Linked DNA regions of Methanococcus vannielii SB. The protein of the gene in region 2 binds, or shares a complex with, the protein of the main gene of each other region. Links are inferred from orthologs where the notes say so. Each region holds a gene or a part of one and is shown on either strand. Other genes may lie near its edges.

The links.
Region 1: the proteins of MEVAN_RS01630 (region 2) and MEVAN_RS03815 are in contact, whole or in part, in a crystal structure (PDB 2ZBK), measured with the Saccharolobus shibatae proteins. The link is inferred for Methanococcus vannielii SB from one-to-one orthologs. Residues at the interface, in WP_218266310.1 of Saccharolobus shibatae: Glu463, Lys467, Leu469, Tyr471, Leu472, Lys473, Tyr474, Ile475, Pro476, Glu477, Val478, Arg480, Ser481, Leu482, Thr484, Phe485, Leu486, Ser488, Glu503, Lys507, Leu508, Lys511, Ile518, Glu519; in WP_218258439.1 of Saccharolobus shibatae: Phe25, Leu26, Val29, Glu30, Gln31, Leu32, Lys34, Gly35, Glu36, Pro37, Phe70, Leu71, Asp72, Leu73, Ala76, Lys77, Met80, Val83, Leu84, Ala86, Ser87, Tyr90, Asp91, His110, Ser111, Leu114, Lys115, Ser116, Glu126.

The regions. Positions count from the first base shown.
Region 1 is NC_009634.1:788,770-792,692, forward strand. The notes cover bases 1-2,779. They hold MEVAN_RS03815 (DNA topoisomerase IV subunit A), read left to right. Parts: upstream 1-730; coding sequence 731-1,828; downstream 1,829-2,779. Other genes in these bases: ftsZ (cell division protein FtsZ), read right to left, coding at 1-491; MEVAN_RS03820 (CAP domain-containing protein), read left to right, coding at 2,006-2,779. Outside these bases: more of MEVAN_RS03820, read left to right, coding at 2,780-3,073; MEVAN_RS03825 (2,3-bisphosphoglycerate-independent phosphoglycerate mutase), read left to right, coding at 3,227-3,923. UniProt on the Methanocaldococcus jannaschii protein: Relaxes both positive and negative superturns and exhibits a strong decatenase activity.
Region 2 is NC_009634.1:364,976-370,251, reverse strand. What follows is about bases 1,307-4,295. They hold MEVAN_RS01630 (DNA topoisomerase VI subunit B), read left to right. Parts: upstream 1,307-1,795; coding sequence 1,796-3,796; downstream 3,797-4,295. Other genes in these bases: MEVAN_RS01625 (RsmD family RNA methyltransferase), read left to right, coding at 4,013-4,295; MEVAN_RS01635 (D-aminoacyl-tRNA deacylase), read right to left, coding at 1,307-1,523. Outside these bases: nickel pincer cofactor biosynthesis protein LarB, read right to left, coding at 1-601; more of MEVAN_RS01635, read right to left, coding at 759-1,306; more of MEVAN_RS01625, read left to right, coding at 4,296-4,894; 16S rRNA (adenine(1518)-N(6)/adenine(1519)-N(6))-dimethyltransferase RsmA, read left to right, coding at 4,906-5,276.

The DNA of each region.
Region 1 (3,923 bases), 420 kb from region 2 along the record:
CCTTCCATTGAAAACGGTAGTGTTACAACTGCAACAGTTAGTGCTCCTATCTTTTTAGAAATTTCTGCTACAACCGGAGCTGAACCTGTACCGGTTCCACCACCAAGCCCGCAGGTGATAAACACGAGGTCTGAATCTTGAATTGATTTTTTAATTTCTTCTGCATTTTCTTTTGCTGATTCTTCGCCTTTAACAGGGTTTCCACCTGCACCCAGTCCTTTTGTAAGATTTTTTCCAATTAAAACTTTATGATCAGCATGTGTTTTTACAAGTTGTTGTGCATCGGTGTTTATCGCAATAACTCTTGCCCCACTAATACTCTCTGCGAGAAGCCTATTAATAGCGTTATTTCCTGCCCCCCCACAGCCTATAACAGTAATCCGAGCTTTTGATTGCTCTATTAATTCTAATAACTCCCTGTCAATATCAGAAATTTGTTCTGGAGCTGCGTCTAAAAAGTCAGTTTGTGCAATGTTTTTTAAAAATTTCAAAATTATTACCTCCTCATAAGTAGTGGTGCCCTGAGCCCTGATTGTGCGGGTTTTAAATAATTATTGGAAATATATAACTTACAAGATTTATATCTTTTCATTGAATTTATATAGATAATATAATATCGCCTTTTTAGGCTAATGTTATCAACTTAGTATATAATGGAGCCATCACTCTGTAATGATTTCATTTAATGAATTCATATTTATATTATTTTCGATTAGAATCCGGTGAAACTGTGATAACGTCTAAAGAAAGAGATTTAGCAGCTCAAAAAATATTAAAACTTGCAAATGAAATGTATAATGATATATTACATGGCAAAAGGCCAAAAATTACATTTCCAATAAGGAGCCTTGCAAATGCAAAGTTTGACGTTGACAAAGGAACTTTTGCAATACTTGGAAAAGAAAAAGATAGGACATTAACGGTAAATCAAGCCAAAATATTTGCTCAAACCATTAAAATGATGGAATTTTCAAAAAGTTTGTTAGATACTAATGACTTTTCAACCCTAAGGGAAGCGTATTATGTTTCTAAAAATTGGGGTGAAGCAAGATTTGACGACCAACAACCTTCAAATGGCGTTATTGAAGATATTGAAGCAGCATCAGAACATTTAAGGGAGGATTTAGGATTTATTCCCGAAGAAGACGGTGCAGCAGTTGTAGGCCCGTTAAAAATACGGGATAGAACCGCAGATGGCGAAGAAATTAGGATAGATTGTGCAAAATTAGGTAGTGGTGCATACAGTATACCAAACGATGTTACAAAACTAGAATTTGATACAAAAGCAGAATTTATTTTAGCAATAGAGACCGCAGGTATGTTTGCAAGGCTTAATGCAGAAGGATTTTGGAATAAACATAATTGCATATTAATATCATTAAAAGGAGTCCCTGCAAGGGCAACGAGAAGATTTATAAAAAGATTAAATGAAGAACATAAACTTCCAATTCTGGTATTTACGGATGGTGACCCTTATGGGTACCTAAACATTTATAGGACCCTAAAAGTAGGAAGTGGTAAAGCCGTTCACCTCGCAGATAAATTAGCAATTCCTGATGCAAGATTAATCGGCGTAACTCCTCAGGATATTTTAGATTACGACCTTCCAACGCATCCTTTAAAAGACCATGATATTAAAAGATTAAAAGATGGCCTTAAAAATGATGATTTTGTCCGTTCATTTCCTGAGTGGCAGAAAGCACTAAACCAGATGGCTGACGGTAAAGTAAGGGCAGAACAGCAGTCTTTAGCAAAATACGGTTTAAAATACGTTGTTGAAGAATACCTTCCTACAAAAGTTGAAGACCAAAGTACTTGGCTCCCGTAACCTTGATACAATTGTTAAAAACACTTTTTAAGTACAATATAAAATCTTAAAATATCTTTTTTTAAGCTAAAATCGGCCGATATTAAGTCAAAATTTTTCGAAAACGATATAAATGAGCCCATTCAATATTTCATGGGTAATCCCCCAATACTATACAAATTTAACGGAGACTAAACTATGAATTGGCTCTCAAAGGTTTTTACATTAACGGTAATTACCATATCTCTTTTAACGTCCCTCAGTGCTGAATTAAGCCCGATTGGATGTGAAAACATATTTAACAACTTAGCATGCCAAAATTTTAACGAAAATCATAATAATTTACTAAATAACCGCCAAGTTACCAATTTTCAACTAACAAGTATATTGAATAAAAACATAGCATATCAAACATATGAAGTCAGGTCTTTTGCACCGTTAAAAAGAGAGTCTTCAAAAACAGTGCTTATAAAGTCAAGACAAATTTCAATAAATCAGGAAACTAGTCCTGAAGTAAATACTGGAACTAACACCGGAAATACTGGAACTAACACCGGAAATACTGGAACTAACACCGGAAATTCGGAAGTTAAAGATAATTCCGAAAATGTTCAAGCACATGGGTCGACAATAGTTGTTGTCAGAAGGACTACTTCAAATACTCCTAAAGTAGAAGAACCTAAAGTAGAAGAACCTAAAGTAGAAGAACCTAAAGTAGAAGAACCTAAAGTAGAAGAACCTAAAGTAGAAGAACCTAAAGTAGAAGAACCTAAAGTAGAAGAACCTAAAGTAGAAGAACCGATAACTGACATGAATGCCCAGATTGGACATTATATATTAATATATACCAATAGAGAACGTGCTTCTCACGGGCTTAATGCGTTTATATTAGATGAAAGGCTAAACAAAATCGCACAAGATCATAGTAATGACATGGTCAAAAATAATTACTTTTCACATACTAGTTTAGATGGAAAATCCCCGACCGATAGGGCCGTATCCGCAGGTTACGACGTTAAAAAATCCCTTGGAAACGGCTATTTTGCAATAGGTATTGGTGAAAACATAGCTAAAATGCCAACAGGAAACGTGCTTGGTATAGGCCATGTTTCAAACGATGCACAAAGTGTTGCAAAAGCCACCGTTGATGCATGGATGAATAGTCCGGGACATCGTGCAAATATATTAAGTTCAAGATATACTAGAATAGGAATAGGCGTAGCATTTGATGGCAGGTTCTACGTTGAAACTCAGAACTTCTTTTAAAAATTTCTATTTTTTTCTTTTTTCATATTTTCAATCGAAATTTAAAGTTTTTATAAATTTATAAAGTTTTCTTGAACCCCGTACCAAAAAATATTAATAAACTTAAAGAATATAGCAAATACTACCACTAATACGTGATTTTATGGTGAATTTATGAAAGCAGTTATTTTTGTTATAGATGGACTTGGGGATAGGCCCGATGAATTTGGCAATACACCTTTAAAAGAAGCAAATACTCATACAATGGATAAAATAGCAAAAGAAGGGATTTGTGGGATAATGAATGCAATTGATATTGGAGTAAGGCCGGGAAGTGATACTGCACATCTTGCACTATTAGGATATGACCCTTATGAAACATACACTGGAAGGGGACCATTTGAAGCTTGTGGTGTCGGAATTACAGTAAAACCTGGAGACATTGCATTTAGGTGCAACTTTTCATCAGTTGACAAAGAATTCATCGTCACAGATAGAAGAGCAGGAAGAATTGAAGATACAAGTTTGCTAGAAAAAGAACTTGATGGATTAAAAATTGATGATGTAGAAGTAATTTTTAAAGAATCTGGCGGATACAGAGCAGCACTTTTATTGAGGGGCCCTAATTTAAGTGATAAAATAAGTGATGCAGACCCTAAAAAAGAAGGGAAAAAGGTAAAGGAAATAATTCCATTAGATGATTCAAAAGAAGCAGAAAAAACTGCAAACATATTGAATAGACTTTTAAAAGTTGCTTACGAAAAGTTAGATGGTCATCCAGTAAATCAGAAGAGAAGAACTAACAATTTGCCTGTTGCAAACATGATAATTCCAAGAGGAGTTGGGAAAGTTCCTGAAATTATACCATTTG
Region 2 (5,276 bases):
CAATTACGGGTATATCTACAAGTGACGATACAACTGAGGGAAGTGCCCCTTCCATACCTGCAACAACAATAATACAACATACGTCTTCTTCAATCATTTTTTTAATGGGGTTAAAAAGCCTGTGAATTCCGGCAATTCCTACATCATAATTTTTTATTACTTCACACCCTATTAATTTTGCAGATTCAAATGCTTCTTCTGCAACCGGTATATCAGAAGTTCCTGCTGCAAGTATGCCAATTTTCTCTGTTTTGTTAATAGTATAATTTGGAAGTCTTAACGTAGCAGTTCTTCCAAGTTCATTTATTTCCAAAATCAGTTCTGTATCGTCTTCAAAATATTTTTTAAGTTCTTCAATATCTTTTATTCGTGTTGCAAGTGCCGTTCCATTTTTAACAGCTAATTTTTTTAGTATTTTTACAACATCTTCTAAACGTTTTCCTTCCGCATAAACTACTTCTGGAATTCCAGTTCTAAGTTTTCTGTTTGTATCAATTTTACAGAAATCTTCAACTTCATCAAAATAATTCAATTTTAGTTTTGTTTCAGCTTCTTCAAAACTTATTAATCCATTTTTAAACTTTTCAAGTATTTCTCTCATGATCATACCTAAATTAAACTATTAAATATATAATTTTTAATACTATTAATTTTTAATTGTTTGAGTTTTTTAAAACTTTAATTTTAAAACTCTAAGTTTTTAAGATTAAACATATTCAATAATGATTTTTTAAGAGATTAATGTATTAATTGTATTTTTAAACTCTTTTCCAAGGAATTTCAAATTTTTCAAAGAATTCTATATATATTTTTTTATCTTCTCCGTAAAGTCCCTTCCAATCTATTGTAACAAAATCAAAAGATTGTTTGGTTATTAGTTGATTTAAAATATTTTCAGAAAGTTTTGCATGTTTTGGCGTTAAATAACCAACATGATATTCATTTTTTAATGCAAGTTTTGTAAATTTTGGGGAGTAATGGCCTCCACCAAGGCCAATTATCTTTTCTTTTTCTTCAAAATCTCCGTAACTAATTGCATTTATAGTATCAATCAGTGCGTTTGTAATTATTTCTGCTGCGTCATTTATCTGCCACTGCATTTCACTGCTTCCGATCTCAACAAATGCGGATGGTGCATTTAAATCTGTTGGCCCATGGTGTAGTACCTCAAAACTGACCTCAAAGCCTAATTCTTGGTATTCTTCCATTGAATTATATTTATCAATGTTTTGTAAGAGTAATGTATTAAATACTGGATTACAATGGCATATTTCTTCAGGATTTCCGCCATGTGAATTATCTTTTGTTAAATTTCCCGGAGTATGGACTGTTAAAGTCGGTTTTTTACTTTCACTTCTATGTTTTGATAAAAATACATAAAGGCTAGAATCGTGAAAATCGGATTTTTTGGATGTGTTCGACTTTTTTTCAAGTTCATGAACGAAATATCCATAATTTTCCAAATGCCGTTTAATGTTTTGACTTGCAGGGTCTTTTTTTGAAGAAATTAATAGGTAATTCATTTTAACCGCCTTAGTTTACTATTATCTTGATGTTTTTAAAAAGCATGAGAATTCAATTAATTTTTTAGTACTTTAATATTATTTAAATAAGTTATTAACTGTCAGTAATTACCTCAATAATAACATCAATAACAATATATACCTGGCCTCTAATAATTAAGAAGGATATTCTTATCTACTTGGTAAAAAACTTTGATTTTTGTGTTTTACCATTCATTATTACTCATATAGTTTTATTTTATCCAGTTTATATTTTGGCTGTGGTGATTTTAATGGTTGAAGAAAATATTGAAAATTTAGTAGCTGAAAAAAGTTTATTTGATGAATTTAAAGAACACTCAATTTCTGAATTTTTCAGAAAAAATAAGCACATGCTAGGTTATAGTGGAAGATTGAGAAGCATGACCACGATTGTTCATGAACTTGTAACAAACAGCATGGACGCATGTGAAGAATCAGAAATATTGCCAGAAATTCTAGTTGAAGTTAAAAAAGTAGGTTCTGAAACATTTACAGTTATAATTGAGGATAATGGGCCAGGAATTCCTCCAGAATATGTTTCAAAGGTATTTGGTAAGATGCTTGCAGGTTCAAAGCTTCATAGGCTGGTTCAGTCAAGAGGTCAGCAAGGTATTGGTGCAGCGGGAGTTTTATTATTTTCCCAAATGACTACTGGAAGGCCTTTAAAAATTACAACTTCCACTGGAACTGGAAAAATCCATGAAATGGAAATTAAAATGAGCATTGAAAAAAACGAAGGGGATATTGTAGCCCATAAAATAAGGGAGGGCTATTTTAGGGGAACACGCGTAGAAGGTGAATTTAAGGAAGTAACCTATAATAGAAGAGAGCAAGGGCCGTACGAATACCTTAGAAGGATAAGTTTATCGACACCTCATGCCAAAATTACCCTTATAGATCCTGAAGAAACAACAATATTTGAAAGAACAGTAACTGTAATTCCTGAAAGGCCGGAAGTAATGAAACCACACCCTTATGGATTAACAACTGATGAATTACTCCATATTTCAAGAAAAACGGATTCTTCAAGAATTTCAAGCATGCTAAATAGTGAACTTTCAAGAGTTACAATGAAACGAATAAGGGATCTTGAAGACTATGTTTTAAGGGATAAACTTTTAGAAAATTATCGAAAGAGTGTTTTTTGGGATACCATTGTTGGATGTTACCTGAATTTTAATTTTACTAAATATTTTGAGATATATGGCCACTATTTGGATAAAAAAGAAATAGAAGACGTAAAAATGTTAATTAATGGCCTTCCTGAGGGATTATCTGAACTTAAAACGTACTGTTTAAAGTATCTGGTTGTCGAATACCTGATTCAAAAATTGGATGACGAACAGCTAAAAGAAAATAAGAACCATTTTAAGAAAAAACCTGAAAATTTCATGGAGTTTGCAGAGAAAAATTATTTAAATGCATCGCTTCTTGAAGAATTTAGGCGAAAGCTAAAAACAATTACAAAATCGCCTGAAGATTTTGTAAAAGCGCTTACCGACCTTGGAATGGTTTCTGAAGAAGAGCTTGAAAAATACCGAAAATCAATAAAAGACCTATTGAAAAAAACCCCCCGAGAAATGACGTGGTCGGATTCAGAAATTATTGTAAATGTTTTACAGGATATGGACTTTATGGCTCCATCCACAATTGGACTAAGGCCAATTGGTGAAGAAAATATTGAAAAATCACTTGAAACACTAACTCCAGAATTTTTGAAAACCCTTACGCGAAAACCAAAAACATATAAAGGTGGAATTCCATTTGCAGTCGAAGTTGGGCTTGCATATGGGGGTAATGCCGGGAGAAGTGGCGAAGACTCCAAAAAAATGGAAATAATGAGATTTTCAAATCACGTACCATTATTATTTGATACATCAGGCTGCGGGCTTACAAACGCTGTTAAAAGTGTAAATTGGAAAAGATATGGACTTAGAAGTGATGAAGATGCCCCTGTAACGATATTTGTGAATCTCATTTCAACACATATCCCTTATACATCTGCTGGAAAACAAGCAATCGCAACAGGCTCAGAAGAAAACGAAGAAATTTTTAATGAAGTAAGGCAATCATTAATGATATGTGCAAGGGAGCTTGATACACATATTTCAAGGGTAAGGCGTGAAAAAGAAGAAGAACAAAAGAAAAAATATGTAATAAAATATGCATATATATTTGCAGAGGGACTTTCAAGCATTACTGGACGGTCGAAAGAGGAGATAGAGTCAAATATAATTAATCTTTTAAGATAAATTAACTACTTTTACTATTTTTACTATTTTTACATTTTAATTATTTTACTATTTTTTCTATATTGCCATTTAAGTTTAATTTAGCTACTCGATACTTTAAAAACGATTATGGCTATTATTTATACATTAATTTTTATATTTATTATATTCTAAATTTTTTACTACGTAAAATTTTTACGTAAATTTATTTTCAGGAGATTTATAGGGGGGGTTTTAGTGATATCAAGAAGAGAAGTTATTGAAAAATTAAACCACTATAGGCCATGTAATGACTGCAATACTCCAATTTTTAAAAATAAGCCACTAAACGAATTGGAATTAGTCAACCGAAAAAGAAAATGTGTATGTGGAAAAGTCCAAATTGATGATGTAATGATTGATATTTTAAACGTAATGATGGATTTTGGGGAAATTGAAAAAAATACTGATAGTATTTGTTTAAAAGATGCAGGAACTCCGCTTATTGAAATTGGTTATCCTTTAAAATACCTTCCATCGCTTTTAGAAAATGAACTAATTATCATGAATAATGTCTCAAGAAAATGTGCAGAAGAAATTATAAAAATACCTGAAGTTAAAGGCGTTATTTCAAAACAATCAAGAGATAATTTCGAAATTTCAGACAATTCTAACGAGGTAAACGAACTATTAGCTGGAAATGACTTTAGATGTGATGTATTTATCTTGAAATCCATTTCAAACTGTGTAATGGTATGTAAAAACCAGTCAAAAGTCCATATTGAATTTCCAAGGCTATTTAACCCGAAAATTGCAAAAGTTGACAGTTTAAATTTGAAGGAAAAGGTTGTACTCGATGGTTTTTGTGGTTCTGGAACTCTTGGAATGGCAGCATTAAAAAAAGGTGCAGAAAAGGTAATTTTTTCAGATATTAACAAAAATGCGTTAGACGATGTTATATATAATTTGAAATTAAACTTTGGTGATGATGTGTTTGATAAAGTTGAAATTATACATTCAGATTTTTTAGAACTGGATGTTACTTGTGACGTGTGTTTTATCGACCTTTTTCCACACATGAACGCCATAAATTTCATTGAAAAGGCAAAAAAAATCTCTAAACAAGTAGTAATTATATAATAAGTGAAATAATGAAGCAATCTAAAAAATTAGGGCAGTGTTTTTTAAAAGATAAAAATTTTGTTAAAAAAGCGATTAAAAGTGCGGATATAACTGAAAACGATATTGTTTTAGAAGTAGGTCTTGGAGAAGGGGCTCTTACAAAAGAACTTGCTAAACTAGCAAAATTTGTATACGTAATTGAATTGGATATGCGACTTGAACCTTTTGCAAACCAGATAATGTCTGAATTTAAAAATGTTAAAGTAATTTGGAATGATGCTCTAAAAGTTGATTTAAAAGAACTTGGATTTAATAAAATCGTTGCAAATCTACCATATCAAATTTCTTCGCCAATAACTTTTAAGTTTTTAGAAAATGACTTTGACGTTGCAGTTTTAAT